2 linked regions of the Prochlorococcus marinus XMU1419 genome follow. The main gene of each other region encodes a partner of the protein of the gene in region 2 in a complex. Links are inferred from orthologs where the notes say so. Each region holds a gene or a part of one and is shown on either strand. Other genes may lie near its edges.

Region 1 (9,493 bases), on a different replicon or contig from region 2:
TGTGGGACAACACCCGAACATATTAAATATCTTTCTTCAATAATCGATGAAATTATTGATAAAGAAATGCCAAATAAAAATGGTAAGAACAATTTAAGTGGCTATATTCCTTCTGCAGCATCAATATATAATTCTGTACCGTACAAACAAGACAATTCTATTTTGATTGTAGGCGAAAGATTAAATGCAAGTGGATCTAAAAAGGTAAGGGAGTTGTTAAATAACGATGATTGGGATGGACTAGTATCAATTGCCAAGCAACAACAAAAAGAAAATGCACACGTTCTTGATGTGAATGTTGATTATGTAGGGAGAGACGGAGTGAAAGATATGAAAGAAATAACATCAAGACTTGTTACCAATATAAATTTGCCATTAATGATTGACTCTACAGATGCTGACAAAATGGAAAGTGGATTAAAGTCAGCTGGTGGTAAATGTATTATAAATTCAACCAATTACGAAGACGGTAATGAAAGGTTTGATCAAGTTCTAAATTTAGCCTTGGGGTATGGTTCAGGTCTTGTTGTAGGAACTATTGATGAAGATGGAATGGCAAGGAATGCAGATAAAAAATATGACATTGCTAAACGAGCAATTAATAGAACCAGGGAATGCGGTTTGTCTGATTATGAGCTCTTTTTTGATCCATTAGCTCTTCCAATATCTACTGGGATAGAAGAAGATAGATTAAATGCTAAAGAAACAATTACTGCTATATCAAAAATTCGTGAAAATTTTCCTGAGGTTCACATCATACTTGGGATATCAAACATTAGTTTTGGTCTTTCACCATTATCCAGAATTAATCTAAATTCAATATTTTTAGATGAATGCATTAAAGCAGGATTGGATTCTGCTATCATCGCACCAAATAAAATTTTGCCATTATCAAAAATTTCTGAAGAAACCAAAAAGCTTTGTTTAGATTTGATATATGACAAAAGAAAATTTGAAGATGATATTTGTATTTATGATCCATTAGTAGAATTAACAAAAGCTTTTCAAGATTTATCTATTCAAGATTTCAAAAAAGCATCTTCAGAAAATAAAAACCTAACTCTGGAAGAAAGCCTAAAAAATCATATTATTGATGGAGAAAAAATAGGTTTAGAGGATCAACTAAATAAAGCTTTAAAAAAATATAAACCTCTAGAAATAATTAATACCTTTCTACTAGATGGGATGAAAGTTGTAGGTGATTTATTTGGCTCAGGTCAAATGCAATTGCCATTTGTACTCCAATCCGCAGAAACAATGAAATTTGCCGTTTCAATTTTAGAACCACATATGGAAACTGTGGAAGAAAACATATCAAATGGAAAACTCTTAATTGCAACAGTCAAAGGCGATGTTCATGATATAGGAAAAAATTTGGTTGACATAATACTTACGAATAATGGTTATGAAGTAATAAATCTTGGAATAAAGCAAGATGTTTCAGCAATTATAGATGCACAAAAAAAGCACAATGCAGATTGCATCGCTATGAGCGGATTACTTGTTAAATCAACTGCTTTTATGAAAGATAATTTAGAAGCTTTTAACAATCAAGATATTAGTGTACCAGTAATATTAGGAGGTGCAGCCTTAACCCCAAAATTTGTAAATGAGGACTGCAGCAAAATATATAAAGGGAAAATTTTATACGGAAAAGATGCGTTCACTGATCTTAAATTCATGAATGAATATATGGACAATAAAAAAAAGGGTAATTGGTCAAATACAGAGGGATTCATCAACAATGAGGGAATAGATATTAATTTAGCCTCATCAAAGTCCAACTCTCAAGCTGTTAAAAAATCAATATCTATAGATATAGAGACTTCTAAATTAAATTTAAAAGAAAATTTTATAAGATCTAAATTTATAAATGAAGAAGAACCAATTCAAGCTCCTTTCTTGGGAACGAAAGTCTTGAACGAGATTGATATAGATTTAAATAAGTTAATTTTTTATTTAGATACAAAAGCTCTATTTAGCGGACAATGGCAAATAAAAAAAGGAAAAAACCAAAGCGTAGATGAATACAATAACTATTTGGATTCATATGCTAAACCATTGCTAGATAGATGGTTAGAGACAATTGTAGAAAAAAAACTTATTTCACCCAAAGCAGTTTATGGATATTTCAGATGCGGTAGAAAAAATAATAGTATTTTCTTATTTGATGATAAATCTTTAAATAAAATTTCCGAATTTAATTTCCCAAGACAAAAATCTGGGAATAATTTATGCATAGCTGATTTTTATTGTGATTTGAAAAAGGATAAACCGATAGATATATTTCCTATGCAGGCAGTAACGATGGGCGATATTGCCAGTGAATATTCTCAAAAATTATTTAAAGAAGATAAGTATAGCGATTATTTATTATTCCATGGACTTACAGTGCAATTAGCAGAAGCTCTAGCTGAGTATGTCCATGCATTAATTCGTATTGAATGTGGTTTTAGGACTGAAGAACCAGACAAAAATAGAGAAATACTAGCTCAAAAATATAGAGGAGCTAGATATTCATTTGGTTATCCTGCATGTCCAAAAGTATCTGATTCAAACATACAATTATCATTGTTGGATGCAAAAAGAATAAGCTTGACCATGGATGAATCTGAACAACTTCATCCAGAACAAAGTACTACAGCTATCATTTCACTACACTCAAAAGCTAAATATTTCAGCGCTTAATCTAAATCTTTAGTTATTTTCTAAATATTCAATAATTTCTTCTTGAAGTTCTTCCATCGTTTCATTATCACCTAAATCAAGTCCCTCACCCGCCGCGTCCTGTGTTAACTCAAGATAATATGAAGCGCCATCACTAGATAAAAATTCTAATGCGGAAGTTTCATCACTATCTTTAAAAGCTTCATAAAGAGCTTTAAATGCTATGTTTTCAGTAAAGTCCCAATCCATAATGAAAAAAACCTTATTAGAATTATTACCTCCTTACCCCCCATACTCGTCAACCTTTTTTAAAGAAATGTTGGTGTTTTATTATTATTAAAAAAATCTATGAACATAAATAATCAAAATCAGTTAAATGTCCTTGGAGAAAAAATTGAGATTTGTAGTTGCGCACCTATGACAGGGTGGTTCAGGGATGGATTTTGCAACTATGACAAGAATGATGGAGGGAATCATTCCATATGTTGTGTGATGGATGATAATTTCCTGAAATATAGTAAATCACAAGGTAATGATTTAATTACTCCTATGCCTATTTATTCCTTCCCAGGACTAAAGGATGGTGATCATTGGTGTATTTGTCTTGATAGGTGGAAGCAAGCATTATTAGACGGTCTTGCACCAAAAGTCATATTAGAATCAACTAATATTGTAGTCTTAGAATCAGTACCTCTTGAAAAATTGAAAGAATATCAATTTAATAAAAAGTAATTACAAGTTTATTTTTTTTTTTAAAATGGTTATGATAAATTTTTTTTAATGAGTTTAGAAAGATATTGGAAAAAAGCATTAGAACAAACTCGATTATCAATTGATGATGAATCTTTATATCCTCTCAAAACTGATATTATTACAAGAGATTTATATGAAAAAGACGACTTCATAATTAGGAAACTCGATACTTCAAAATTTATTAAAAAAAAAATTTATGGTCCTAAGCAAAATCCGTTTTGTCCTTGGGAAAAGATACTAGAAATTGATAAAATTGGTGATAATCATCAACTAATATTAAATAAGTACCCTGTACAAAAAGGTCATATTTTACTTATTACAAATAAATGGAAACCTCAAAATGGATGGTTGGATATTAAAGATTGGAGAGCGATCCAACAAGTTAATAATGATACTAGTGGATTATGGTTTTTCAATAGTTCTCCAATTGCGGGAGCAAGTCAACCTCACAGGCATTTTCAACTTCTGCGTAGATCTAAAGGTGAGATATCATGCCCTAGAGAAAAGTGGTTTTTAGAGATGAACTCATATCAAGATCTAGATAGTAAGCTTAAAAAAAATATTATTGTATCCAAATTTGATTTTTTAGAAAATCCATCATGTCTTTTTGAGTTTTACTTAGAATTATGCAAGAAATTGGGACTTGGGGATCCTATTAGTGATAAGAAACCGATATGTCCCTACAATATTTTAATAACTAATAAATGGATCGCTATCATAAAAAGAAAAAATGATCATATTCATGGTTTCAGTATTAACGGTTTAGGATTTGCAGGATATCTACTAGTAACTGAAAATTCAAATATTAATTATTTAAAGAAATTTGGCCCTGAAAAACTTCTAGAAAGTTTTGTTTGAATACTAATTAGTTACCTCAACTTCCTTATCCCTGCTTATTTGGCTTTCTAGAACTTCTATAGATGCTGTTACTGATGCAATTTTACGTTCAAGTGAATCCTTAATATAGTTGAGCATTTCTAATTTCTTGTGTTGATAAAAACTCTTTTTTTCTTTAGATGACTTGGAATAACAATTAAACATTTTTTTATTATTATTATAAAAAGATACTTAATTGACTTGTGACAGAAAAAATAAATTGGTTTTAATTTAAAAACAATATTCCTTATGGACTTTCAATATTTTTTGAATAAAATTAAATAAATTCCATACTCTTCAAGAAAATATTATTGAATAGTCCTGAAAATTCAAATACAAAAAGAATTTCAATTGATTTACCTGAGGAACTAATTTCCAGGTTTGATCAATTACGAAAAGAGTGGGGATTTCGAGCAAGAGGACCTGTAATAGAAAAGATACTTAAAGAACTTCTTCAAGAAGATGATTTACTACCTAAAAACCAACAGCAAGAAATAGACTTTAACGATAAGAATACTAATAAAAATTTAAATATTGATGAAGATACTGCATTGGTATTAATTAAATCAGACGTAAAAAAAGAAGTTAATGAGATATCTTTAAATAAAAGATCTACAAATAACAATCAATATAAAGAAACAGCCAACTCAAATATAAGCCTTCCAAATTTCGTTGAAAAAAAAGTAAAGAATCTAAGAAGAAGTATTAATAGTGAAAAATTAAAGGAGAATATTAATGATATTCAAATTAATACAATCAAAGAAACTGAATTAATGAAATGTCGAATTGAGTTAATTAGTCATTGGAAAACACTATATGGATCAGTTCCTAATGACCATGTAGTAGAAGCATCAATGGATTGGTTTGAAAGGGATATATGGCCAAATCTTGATGGAACTGAAAATCTACCCTTTACGTGGAGTGCAGCCAATAAATTAATGTCAGAATTATGCCCATTTTGGTTAAAGAAAAATCCATCCCTTGAAATTGTGTTATTAATGATTGGCGTTTTAGAAGACCCTTTTGCTACATCAGATTTAATTAATAGGATACCAACTCTTGTGAGAAGGTTTGTAAGTAGATTTAAGCGAAATAACAGATCAAATTCATTTGAAACTTTGGACTCAACAATGACAGTATATGGAGCACTTAAATTATTGAATTTATCAACATCCGCAGGATCAGCTCATACGTTGCGTAAAATTAGGGAGGCCTATAAATCAATAGCTTTAGAGACGCATCCAGATGCTGGTGGATCAACAGATCAAATGAGAAAATTAAATGAAGCGTATCAATTGCTAAAAAATCTATATAGAAATTAGTATAACTATTCTCAAATTAGACTAATATTGAGTCTAATTAATGGTCTTAGATAAGATAGTCAAGAAGTATCATATCTGATCTTCATAAGTAATTTATTATTATTATTCAAATTAATGAAATAGAATAATAATGTATAAATGAAAATTAAATTAAAATTCACTTTTTAAAAATTCTTGTATAGTATTTCTTATACGAGACTTATTATGGGTCTATTATATAGTCTCAAAATAGATAAATAAGATAAAGTAATAAATCAACTTGAACGAATCATGCCCAAACAGCTTAATGCTCGGAAAAAATAAAAAATGAATAAAAAATCAATAAATCATGTCCTTTAAATGTCCAAGAAATTAATAAGGACTAAAAAGTTAAGCTATAAAAGGCTTTTATGATCTCCTGTACTGCCTTAAAGACAGTACTATCTAGATTGGAGCTTTTCAATGGCAGTTTGTTTATCAATACTAGGGACATCACTTAATCCGTTAGCATCAAACCAAGGAGCGCTAGCCCAATCAAATCCATCCCCAAAAGTATTATCTGGCGCAGTTATATACCAATGACATGAAGCATCTGGTATGTCGACAGCACATTTTGACCAATCATCTGACCACTGAGGGACTTGTACCCACAGCACTGAAGACAGAAGAAAAGATAGAAAGTTAATCATGATAATAATCTTACAACACTAATTAGTTTTATAGGATTATTATTTATCTTATATAAGAATTACATTTAGACTAATTTATAGTCTCAAATAAGATGAACAATACAATTAATCCCTCAATTTAGTATTAAAAGATTTTTCAACATTAGAAATGATATTTGAATGTATTGATGTAATGTCCGAGTCCAGTAAAGTTTTATCCTTATCTCTATAAGATAATCTAAACGTATAACTAATATGATCATCTCCAAATTTAGTATCTTCAAAAACATCAAGTAAATTTACATCCTCTAAGAGATTTTTTCCTGTTTTTCTTATCTGTGATGTTATTTCGCTAATTAAAAATTTCTTACTGAAAACAAAATTTATATCCCTTTCCATTTTCGGGACAATTGGGTATTGCTTATATATTGGAATCCATTTATTTTTTCTTGTACTAGCTGCCAAGAGGTTAGAAACATTTATGTTAAATAGATAAACTTTTTTTAATGACTTCTTTTCTAATATTAATTTGGGATGTATTTCACCAAAATAACCTGCATCTTTCCCTTCAATAACTAATTTTGCTGTTCTTCCTGGATGAAGAAAATCAATTGATTCAGTAGGTTTGTCCTCAATTTTTACGTTCAATGATGATAAAGCCTCCTTTAACTTTCCTCTGGCCTGATAATAATTAAGATCGTTATCCTTACCCGAATGTAACCAGTTTCCAAATTTTTTATTTCCATAAATTACACCATTCAGAACTTCTTCTTGAATAAACTTAGTTTTCTCATGAAAAATATTTCCAATTTCAAATATATAACAACTTGCTTGTCCAGCTTTTATATTACGGTTCACTATCTCCAAATGCTCTTTCCAGATATTATCTCTAAGACAGCTTGTTTCTAATAACAAAGGATTAGAAATCTTTATAAGTTTTTCGTCATCTTCAGGAACAAGAGAATAGCTTAGTACTTCGTTAAAACCGTTTTCTACAAAACAGTTTTTTACTTTTCTCAATGCCAACTGTTCTGATGACAATTTTCCAGGCTTAATTGGATTAGGAAGTTTTAAGTCGAATCTGTCATACCCTATTAATCTCGCTATTTCTTCAATTAAATCTATTTCTCTTATTAAATCGTGTGATCTATTAGGAATTACTGCTACATCCCAGCCATATTCTTTATTCTTTAAAGTACAGCCTATAAGTTTTAATTTATCAACTATTTCATTATCAGATAAATTTCTTTTTTCCAATTGATCGTTAATTATTAATGGACCAAGAATTTTATGTATTCGATTTCTTCGTAGTTTAATAAATATATCCTCATTACTTATTAAATTGGAAGTATTGATGATTGGTGAATTAATAGAAAAATATTCTTCTAAAAGATTAATTGCCCTTGTTACTGCACTTATTGTATTTTTTGATGAAATCCCCTTTTCAAACCTGCTGCTAGATTCTGTTCTTATGCCAACCGCCTTTGAGGATTTTCTTATAGTAACTGGATTAAAAACAGCGCCTTCAAGGTAAATAGATGAGGTAGTATTAGTTACAGAAGTCTCTAAACCTCCTATCACTCCTGCAATAGCTACAGGTTTATCACAACAAGTAATAACTGTAATATTGTCATTTAAGTCATATTCCTTGCCATCTAAGCAAATAATGCTTTCGTTATCCTTGCCTTTTCTTACAGAGAAATCATCTGGAGAAACTTTCTTACCAATTAAGTTTGACAGTTTATCTTTATCAAACGCATGCAAAGGTTGACCTTGTTCTAAAAGAATATAATTTGTCAAATCAACGAGAAGATTAATAGATTTTATACCTGACTTTTCTATACGGTCTTTAAGCCAATTTGGCGATAATTTCTCTCCATTTACTCCATCAATGCAGCTTATTGTGTAAATACAATTAGATTCTATAGCCTCTGGACAAAGTTTAATTCCCTTAAGTAAATGAATATTGTATTTATGGTTTAATTCTGGAAAATTTAAGGTGGATTCTAGAAGGGCAGAAATTTCACGGGCTATACCCATAACAGACATTCCGTCAGGTCTATTAGCTGTAATGGCTAAATCATATATAAAATCATTTAATTGAAGCAAATCAGCCCCAGGAGCACCCAATTCATGTTTTAAGGCTAAATCTTCATCAATGATCTCTATCCCTTCGCTAGAATCCTCTAAACCCAGTTCCTGCAATGAACATATCATTCCTTCACTCATAACACCTCTAATTTCACTTCTTTTAATAGTTAAATCAACAGCATTTAATTTCGCGCCGACAGTAGCAACATAAACATAAATATTTGGTTTAATATTGCGTGCACCACAGATAATTTGTAAATTCTTTGAATTACCAATATCGACTTGGCAAATTGAAAGTTTGTCAGATCCTTCGTGCTTTAAAACAGATAATACCTTCCCTAAAACAACACCATTCACATTTTTTGAACAATCTTCTAATGATTCAACCTCAAATCCACCAATAGACAATTTCTCAGAGAGATCTTCAGGAGTAGAAGTAATTTCTACTAAATTATTCAACCAATTTTGAGAAACTTTCATATATATTTTTTAATCAATGATGATAAAAGAAATGAGTATATCTTCAAAAAAGTTTGTTGAAGATGTACAATAGAAAATTATACATTAAAGTATTAATTAAAATGGCCAAAAAAGGGACAAGAGTTGTAGTGACCCTGGAATGTACTGAAGCTAGGACAAGCACAGATCCTAAGAGATCAAATGGTGTCTCAAGATATACTACTGAAAAGAATCGTAGGAATACAACTGAAAGATTAGAACTAAAAAAGTTTAATCCTCATTTAAACAGAATGACAATTCACAAAGAAATTAAGTAAAAAATCAAGTTAAACCATGGCTAATTCAATTTTTAAAAAACAATTATCACCTATCAAACCTGGAGATCCTATTGACTATAAGGATGTAGAACTACTAAAAAAATTCATAACTGAGAGGGGCAAAATCCTACCAAGAAGGATGACAGGTTTAACCTCTAAGCAACAAAGAGATCTTACATTAGCTGTAAAGAGAGCCAGAATTGTAGCTCTTTTACCCTTCGTAAATCCTGAAGGATAATTCCATATTGAATATAGTTGGCACTATAATTAATATCTCAAATATTTGAAAGATTTAACTAATTTAAAAACATATATTATTGACTCTGATGATCCTCATGAAGTTGATGACGCTATTTCACTA
Region 2 (9,258 bases):
AAAGTGCTGCGTCAAGAACTTCAGGCTGGTTGGTGGCTGCTAATACTATGACCGGCTTATCAGCGGATGCAAATCCGTCCATTTCGGTTAAAAGCTGATTTAAAGTTTGTTCTCTCTCATCATTACCACCAACAACTCCCATTGAACCTGATCGACTTTTTCCAATAGCATCTAATTCATCGATAAATATGATACATGGCGCTTTTTTCTTAGCCTGTTCAAATAAATCTCTAACTCTTGCTGCTCCTGCCCCCACAAAAAGTTCAACGAATTCAGAACCAGAGATAATAAAGAAAGGGACTTCTGCTTCACCCGCAACAGCTTTTGAAAGAAGAGTCTTTCCTGTTCCTGGAGGTCCTACAAGAAGTACACCTTTAGGGATTCGTGCTCCTATATCAGTATATCTCTCTGGTTTTTTTAAAAAATCAACTATTTCTGTTAATTCATCTTTAGCTTCATCAACACCAGCTACATCTGCAAAAGTTACTTTCGATTCATCATCGGGCACATAAACTTTAGCTTTACTTTTAGTAAAACTTAAAGCTCCTTGAGCACCCCCGCCTCCCATACTTCTTCTGGCGAAGAATTGTAAAACAAGAATAAAAATCAAAGGAGGAACAACCCAGCTCAAAATGGTTGAAAAGAAATTAGGTTTCTTTGGAGGCGCGGCAGCGAATTCGACCCCTTTGCTTTCTAACCTTTGTGGGAGGTCCATATCAAAAATTGGGGTAGTTGCTAAAACTGAAGGTGCCCCTTCTTCAGCTCCATTTAACTCATATCTAATTTGTTCTTGAGTGATATAAGCACGCTTAACCTCTCCATCATTAACCTGATCAATAAATAAAGAGTAAGGAACTCTAGGGATTTGCATATTTTGGTTAGGGAAAAGACTACTAAACAAAAGTAATGCTCCAACCCCAATCAATATAATATTTACAATTCCAAATCTTCTATTAGGTTGATTATCGTCTTGTCTTATTGGCATAGTTGTGGACAATTTTGAACTTATTATAAACTAAACGAAGAGTTTCCGTATCTGTATAATTTTTTTTGGGTAAGAACCGTACGGTATTTGACCCCATAAAATTACAATTAAAATTATTTTTTAAAAGAACTCTTTATGCATATATCACTGCCAAACAAACTAACCTTAGAATCACTTAATTTAATAACTTCATCCATTTCTCTAAATTCAAAATCACCAAATGGATTCATACTATTTTCTCCACCTAAAATTTTTGGAGCTATAAAAGTAATAATTTCCTGAATACAGTTAGACTTAATCGCAGCTGTAGCTAATCTGGGGCCACATTCCCAAAGAACTTTATTACAACCTCTTTTAGCAAGTATCTTTGAAATTAACTCTGGATTATCTGATGATACCTTTTCAACCTCAACACATTTTGGAATCCTTGCGAGGTAGCTTTCATTTGCTGTAGAAGAATCATATATAAGTAAAGTTTTTGCCTTATCACAATCCCAAAGATTAGATTTTGAAGGAAGATCTAAACTTTTTGTGAAAACAACTCGCAAAGGCTCAGGATTTATTTTACCTCTGGTAGTCAAAATTGGATTGTCTTTTCTTAATGTGTTGCCACCAATAATTATTGCATCAAATTCTGCTCTAAAAGAATGAACTGATGACCTTGATTTTGTATTTGTAATCCATTTACTATTACCATTTTTCAAGCCTATCCTGCCATCAATACTCATAGCCCATTTGAGAACACCAAATGCTTTTTTAGCAATATTCCTATAAATAAAATCCTTATTTAAATCTAAGGATTCTTTTTTACATAATCCGACATGAACTTGAATTCCTGCTTCTTTTAATAGTTTAATACCTTTCCCAGAAACTCTTTTATCAGGATCTTGAATAGATATATAAACCTTTCTAATCCCTGAAGATATTACCTTATCTACACATGGAGGAGTTTTACCTTGATGGCAGCAAGGTTCAAGATTTACATACATAGAACCTTCTTTAGCATCTTTTTTTAAATTATTAAAAGCCATTGCCTCAGCATGGGGCATGCCAGCCTTGTGATGAAAGCCTTCTGAAATAAGATTTCCATCCTTATCGAGTATCACTGCTCCCACTCTAGGGTTAGGACTTGTTGTATTTTTTCCTAAAGAAGCCAAAAAAATTGCTCTTTTCATCCATTTTGTGTGATTTACGTTTTTTTCAGACATCTCCAGAAATTAAATTCAGCTTATTGATCTCCACTCCTTAACAACAAAGGGGGGGACAGGCAACTCAGAAAAAACTCCTGACAAAGATAATCTTAATGGCCTATTTTTATCTAAATTTTTAATTAATTCATCAAGATCAAATTCTGCAGCAGCTTGTCTTCTATCATTTGCTAATTCCACATTAAGTAATGTTTTATCATCTAAAAGCCACTGTTTTCTTCCTGATTCAACCCTTAACTCAGTCGGATGGTCAATCCTAAGATTTCCTGGATAACCTATTACTCTCAAGATCAATTTATCTGCAAAAAGAGGTGATTTATAGGCTACTAATTGCCAAGTTTCAAAGTCCAAGTCTCTTAAAAACTCACTACTAGCATAGATTAATTCCCCATTTATTTCTGTTTCTGCTACTTCTGCGCATACTTTTGTTGGATTAAAAGTAAATGATAGTAGCAAAAGTAAAGGTAATAATCCTTTAAAAAAAATATTATTATTTAATTTTGTAATTTTCTTCATTTTCAGAATCCATCAGAGCGTCTAGAGTTACAGCTGTTCTTACAATAGCTTGATACCTTTTGATTATTTTACGATTTTTTTCTATAACTCGAGATAAATTTAAAGTGTCTTTTTCAGAATAACTAGATGTTAAATCGCCAGAATCTTCTTCAATTAATTCAAATTCATTATCTTTATTTATTAGAGTTAACAATAAATCATGTAACCTCTTTCTCCTTTCAGACAATTAATTTACTATTATCACTCGAACAATAATAAGATAATTTAATAAAACAATCAAACAGTTAGTTCCTTTTCAATAAATATTGATGACTGCAGTTAATAGAAAAATTCATGTAATAGGTATTAATTCATATGCATTTGAAGATCTACCTTCCAAATTACAAGATTTATTTATAAAGACAGGAAATATTGCAGTACCTAATGCATACTTCGAAAAAATTAAATCATGGAGCGAAAATAATTTCGGACAAAACAAATTATATTTTTCTAGCCAAAGTAATAACGAACTTATTGAGTGGCTTAGATCTAAAAAAACTGATGTTATTTTAATTTCAAGAGGAGATCCACTTTGGTTTGGAATTGGGAGAATACTTCTAGAAAATTTCACAAAAGATGAGTTAAGTTTCTATCCTTCAAATACTTGTATTCAGTTGGCATTTAGTAAGTTAAAGATCCCTTGGCAAGATGTTATTAATGTAAGTATTCATGGGAGAGACTCAACTAAGTTAGTTGAGGCTCTAAAAACTAAGCCTTCAAGTTTGGCAATTATCACTGATTCAAAAAACAAAAGTTTAGAAGTAATCAAAAAAAACTTATTAGAATTAAATTTGATTGACTACTATAATTTTTGGCTCTGTGAAGAGATAGGATTTGACAATGAAAATATAAGAAAATTAAATCTTAAAGATCCATTGCCGTCTAATATATCAAGTTTGAACATTGTTGTTCTTACAAAAACAAAGAAAAATAACCCAAATAATAATCCTCCTCTTTTCGGAATAAGTGACCATTTTTTTAAAACTTTTGATGATAGACCAAATTTATTAACTAAAAGGGAGGTTCGCGTTCAAATATTAGCTGATTTAGAGCTCCCTAAAAATGGTGTCATCTGGGATATAGGAGCAGGTTGTGGATCAATAGGTTTGGAAGCATTAAAATTAAGGCCTAATTTAGATTTATTTTCTATCGATAAAAGGATTGGCTCAAAAGCTTTAATAATAGAAAACTCAAAAAGGCTTGGCGTTAAACCAAAATTTATTTTTGAGGAAGACATAAATAATATATTGAAAACGAGAAATTTAAGTTCTTTTGACAAGCCTAATAGATTAGTCATTGGAGGATGTGATAAAAAGACTAAACTTCAAATTATTAATAACTTGTCTCAGGTTATGAGTATTGGAGATATTGTAGTTGTCCCAATTATTGACATTCAAATTATTAAAGAATTGAAAGAGGAATTAGAAAATAAGAATTTCAAAACAAATTTAAATTTAATTCAAACATATAAAAGCTTAAGTATCGCTGATGGAATGAGATTAGAACCAAATAATCCTGTTTTTTTATTAAAAGGGAAAAAATATATTTGAATAATCATTATTTGTTAGGTTTTGCCACATGGGGCAAACCCCAACCTAGTTTATTTCTTAATACTTGGAAAAATTCATGATCTTCAAGTCTTATAAACTTTACTGAGTGCTTACTTTTTCTTATTAAAACTCTATCTTCAGGCCAAACATAACAACCAGCATTTCCGTCAACAACCATTACCAATCTTTCAGGAGTTGCTGGAAAAACAGTTACTGGTTCTGAATCATTAAAAACCAATGCCCTAGACGCCAATGAATGGGGAGCAATTGGAGTTAATTGCACGACTGGGCAATCAGGTGTAATAACTGGTCCTCCTGCACTCAACGAATATGCAGTAGAACCAGTTGGAGTAGACAAAATTACTCCATCAGCTGAGATATCCACAGGCGCATGTCGCCCTATAGAAATCTCAAAATGGCACATGCTAGTCAGAGGTTCTCTATGAAGAGCCATCTCATTAAGACAGAGAGACTCCCATCTCCTCTGATCATTCCTCATTACGCTAATAATAAAGCAAGTTCTTTCTTCAATATCCCAACTACCTGCAATGATTTTATCTATTGCTTCATCAAGATTTGATAAATAAGCTTCTGCAAGAAAACCTAAATGTCCAGTATTTATTGTGAGGATTGGAATTTTAGCAGGTGCTGTTTGCCTTGCAGCAGAAAGTACAGTTCCATCTCCGCCAAGAACAATTGCAAATTCCATTTCCGAGTCAAACCCATCGGGAACACAGTTTGTATATCCCAAAGGACGAACATGTTGATCAGGATTGGCGAATCCAACCATTCCGCCAGAGCTACTAACCCTTAAAACTTCATAATTGGATTTTTCCAATTTTTTCTGAACAGAACTTGCAGTTTGAACCGCAAGTTCTTTCCCATCATTAACTATTAGCCCTGCTTTACGTACCAATCAAAAAACTAAACCTATGACTATCTTAAACTAATTTGCTAGACAATCATAATTTAAAATTTCAATTTTATTTAGAACTGTTCTAAGAATCTAAGATCATTTGTATAAAATTTTCTGATGTCGTCAATCTGATGTCTTACCATACAAAATCTTTCAACTCCTAATCCAGCAGCGAATCCGGTCCATTTCTCAGAATCTATTCCTAATTTTTCTAAGACCTTCGGATCTACCATTCCACATCCCATTACTTCTAACCATTTACCTTTCCATTGAACATCTACTTCTGCCGAAGGTTCAGTAAATGGGAAATAACTAGCTCTAAATCTTACAGGAATATCTCCAAAAAAGGTCTTTAAAAATGTAAGAACTGTTCCTCTTAAATGACTAAAGTTGATATCTTGATCGATACATAAAACCTCAACCTGATTAAATACAGGGGAATGAGTAGCATCTACAGCATCTCTCCTATAAACTCTTCCTGGGGCAATAATTCTTACTGGAGGAGGGTTTTTCTCTAAGTACCTTATCTGAACAGGAGAAGTGTGAGTCCTCAAAAGTCGATTTTCATCTAAGTAGAAAGTATCTTGCATATCTCTTGCGGGATGATTTTTGGGTATATTGAGAGATTCAAAATTATAAAAATCAGTTTCTATTTCAGGGCCACTTTCAACTGAGTATCCTAAACCACAAAAAATATCAATTATTTCATCTTGAGTTGAAATTAAAGGATGTTTATTTCCAGGGGGTGTTCCAATTGAAGGGATAGTTACATCAATTTTTTCTGTTTTAATCTTTTTATTTAAGGCTTCACTATGTAGTTGATTTTTTCTTTCAGTTATCAATTCTTGCAAATTTATCTTTACTAAATTTGCCTTCTGACCAACAATTGGCCTATCAGTAGCCGATAATTGACCCATGGTTTTCAGGATAATTGACAAATCACCTTTTTTTCCAAGAAGGGATACTCTTAATTGATCCAATTCTTCATGAGTATTAACATTATTTATATTAATTGTTGCTGTTAGAGAAAGATTATTTAGTTTTTCCTCAATTTGACTTAATGATTCAATCTGACTCACTGATATAGTAAAAATAAGTATTGCTTTATCTTACTTAAATATCGTCCATAAATAAAATTTATTGATTAATGAAACCATTGAATATATTAATTAGCAATGATGATGGTGTTTTTGCAGCGGGATTAAGAGCTTTAGCAAAATCAGCACAAAAAAGAGGACATAAGGTAAAAGTAGTATGCCCTGACCAAGAAAGATCAGCAACTGGCCATGGTCTTACTTTACAATCTCCATTAAGAGTGGAAAGAGCGGACAAATTATTTGAAGAAGGAATTGAAGCTTGGGGATGTTCAGGTACACCTGCTGATTGCGTAAAATTAGCGCTATCTGAACTCTTGGATAATAAACCTGATCTAGTTCTTTCTGGAATAAACCACGGTCCCAATTTAGGTACAGATATTTTTTGTTCAGGCACTGTTGCTGCAGCAATGGAAGGCACATTAGAAAATGTACCCTCCATGGCGATAAGTGTGGCCAGTTTTAAATGGAAGAATTTTGAATTTGCAGGAGAAATTGCAATGAATATTGCCGAACAAGCCATTATGGATAGTTGGCCATCTTCACTTCTATTAAATTTGAATATCCCCCCTTGCGATAAAAGCAAAATAAAAGAATTATCCTGGACAAGATTATCAGTAAGAAAATATAAAAATCAATTTTCCAAAAGAGAAGATCCGAGGGGTAATGATTATTATTGGTTAGCAGGTGAGGTAGTTTTAGATCTTAAATCAAAAGGTTATGGTCCTAAGAATTGGCCTAGTGATGTATCTCAAATACAAGATAATAAAATATCACTTACACCTGTAGAACCAGATTTATTTTGGCGGGGTAATTTAGAAGACTTACCCAAAATTAATAATTTATTTGTAAATCCTTCTTAAAAGCCATAAAGAAAAGCAGAGTCCAAAAAAATGAGCCGCAATAACTTGTGTATTACTCAGAACTGATAATATTTCAAGTCCAGTAATCGGGATATCAGATGTCGCTGTTATCAATTGTCCAGTCGTCTGTGAGGATGCTTGTATAAATAGGGCACCCATAAGAGCTTGATATCCAATTAATCCAAACAAAATTCCTAATAAATCAACTATTAGGCCTCTTTTTATTAATTTACTTGTTTGTCCTCTTGAAGGTCTTGCATTGCTTGCGATTGCTCTTCCTGTTCTAACTATTAACCAACCTTGCCAAAGACTAAAAAGTAGTAAAATCAAAGATATTGTTGTAAGTGATAGACCAGGTGCTAAGCCAAGCTGTCCTTCGCTATTATTTACAACATTTGAAAAAAGCAAAACAGCTGCAACAACAACACCTAAAATGGATTGAACCCAAAAGCGTATCCATCCAATGCGCCGCATTCCAAATGAAAGGGACTGAAAATCAATTTTGTCAGACATTCATTTGATTGAATAAACTATAATCTATTCAAATTTGCCATCAAAATCATAAAATTGCACGTATTCTTTTGATCTCTTTAATATCGCCATCTGAAGTTAAAAATCCTACTTCAATAGCTATTGGAAGTTTTGATGGTCTACATGCTGGCCACAGAAAATTAATAAAAAGTGTAGTTGAAGAAAATCAATATGCTCCAACAATTGCCAGCTTCTGGCCTCATCCCAGAGAAATTCTATACAAAGAAACGCGTCTTAGACTTGATCTTCCTTATGAAAAACTACCCATTCTAGAAGATCTAGGGATTGAACAATTAGTTCTTATTCCTTTTGATAAGGAACTATCCAAATTAAGTGCAGAAATGTTTGTAAAAGATATTTTAATAAATCAACTACAAGCTAAAAACATTTCTGTAGGTGCTAATTTTAAATTTGGTTTTAAAAGAAGTGGAGATATAAATACTATAAAAAATACAATTAAAGATACGGACATAAATTTAAAAATTACTCCCATTTTAGAAGACAAAGAAGGAAGAATCAGCAGCAGCAGGATAAGAGATTTATTAGAGAAAAGTGATCTGAAAAATGCTTTCAAAATGCTTAAAAGGCCTTATAGTTTTAATGGAAAGGTTGTGAAAGGTAAAGGGCTTGGGAAAAGCATAGGATGGCCTACCGCAAATCTTGAAATAGATGGCAGAAAATTTTTACCTGGAGAAGGAGTCTACGCAGCTTGGACAACTATAGAAAATTCCAACCAAAAAATTGAATCTGTCATGAATCTTGGCCCTCAACCAACTATAAATCCTTTATTGCCATCTGCAGTTGAAGTTCATTTAATTAATAAAGATATCGATCTATATGGTTTAAATCTATCTGTAGAACCACTTGAAAAGCTTAGGTCTCAAATCCAGTTCAAAAATATAGATCAACTTTCTAATCAAATTAAAAAAGATAGAGATAATGCCCTGCAAATTTTTAAACCCGACAAAAAATAAGTTACAAATGCTGAATTTCAATACTACAAACAATGAAGATTTAAGAAATTATCAAATTATTGACGCCAATCTAGACAGAGCTAGAGAGGGATTACGAGTACTGGAGGATTGGGCTAGATTTGGTCTAGGCAAAGAAAAATATGTTAAGAAGATTAAAAATTTTAGACAAATTTTAGGGAAAAATCATCTAGAAGTTTATAAACAATCTAGAAATCATATTAATGATAAATGCAAAGGATTGACCCATAAAGAGCAATTCAACAGAAATACCTCTGACCAAATTATAAGTTCTAATTCAGGCAGAGTTCAAGAAGCATTAAGAGTCATAGAAGAATTCTCAAGGCTACATAATCATGAGCTTTCAAAAATCGCGTCGGAAATTAGATATGAAATTTATACTATAGAAATAGACTTATTAAATTTAAGCAGTTGTAAGAATTCTGAAAAAATACTAAAAGAAAATGACTTATATGTAATCACAGATCAAAAGGCCAATTTATTAGAAATAATAGAAGAGATTTTAATTGCAGGAGTAAGAATCATTCAACATAGATTTAAAACAGGAAGTGATAAAGATAATCT

What was found.
Region 1: the proteins of pheS (region 2) and pheT are in contact, whole or in part, in a crystal structure (PDB 6P24), measured with the Escherichia coli proteins. The link is inferred for Prochlorococcus marinus XMU1419 from one-to-one orthologs.

Annotation. Positions count from the first base shown.
Region 1 is NZ_JAAORO010000002.1:238,609-248,101, forward strand. The notes cover bases 6,115-9,152. They hold pheT (phenylalanine--tRNA ligase subunit beta), read right to left. Parts: upstream 8,837-9,152; coding sequence 6,392-8,836; downstream 6,115-6,391. Other genes in these bases: HA151_RS04905 (hypothetical protein), read right to left, coding at 6,115-6,286; rpmG (50S ribosomal protein L33), read left to right, coding at 8,938-9,132; rpsR (30S ribosomal protein S18), read left to right, coding at 9,149-9,152. In the rest of the region: metH (methionine synthase), read left to right, coding at 1-2,688; HA151_RS04880 (hypothetical protein), read right to left, coding at 2,698-2,916; HA151_RS04885 (DUF2237 family protein), read left to right, coding at 3,016-3,399; HA151_RS04890 (DUF4922 domain-containing protein), read left to right, coding at 3,448-4,278; HA151_RS04895 (hypothetical protein), read right to left, coding at 4,282-4,461; HA151_RS04900 (molecular chaperone DnaJ), read left to right, coding at 4,608-5,618; more of HA151_RS04905, read right to left, coding at 6,038-6,114; more of rpsR, read left to right, coding at 9,153-9,370; HA151_RS04925 (ribonuclease catalytic domain-containing protein), read left to right, coding at 9,416-9,493.
Region 2 is NZ_JAAORO010000003.1:175,956-185,213, forward strand. Bases 4,290-7,092 are described here. They hold pheS (phenylalanine--tRNA ligase subunit alpha), read right to left. Parts: upstream 6,294-7,092; coding sequence 5,286-6,293; downstream 4,290-5,285. Other genes in these bases: cbiE (precorrin-6y C5,15-methyltransferase (decarboxylating) subunit CbiE), read left to right, coding at 4,290-4,298; HA151_RS07025 (NAD(+) kinase), read right to left, coding at 4,306-5,214; surE (5'/3'-nucleotidase SurE), read left to right, coding at 6,362-7,092. Also shown: ATP-dependent zinc metalloprotease FtsH, read right to left, coding at 1-985; bifunctional diaminohydroxyphosphoribosylaminopyrimidine deaminase/5-amino-6-(5-phosphoribosylamino)uracil reductase RibD, read right to left, coding at 1,099-2,193; HA151_RS07010 (DUF3122 domain-containing protein), read right to left, coding at 2,209-2,709; HA151_RS07015 (hypothetical protein), read right to left, coding at 2,684-2,935; more of cbiE, read left to right, coding at 3,018-4,289; more of surE, read left to right, coding at 7,093-7,171; HA151_RS07040 (DUF3611 family protein), read right to left, coding at 7,151-7,684; HA151_RS07045 (bifunctional riboflavin kinase/FAD synthetase), read left to right, coding at 7,753-8,676; HA151_RS07050 (thiamine phosphate synthase), read left to right, coding at 8,684-9,258.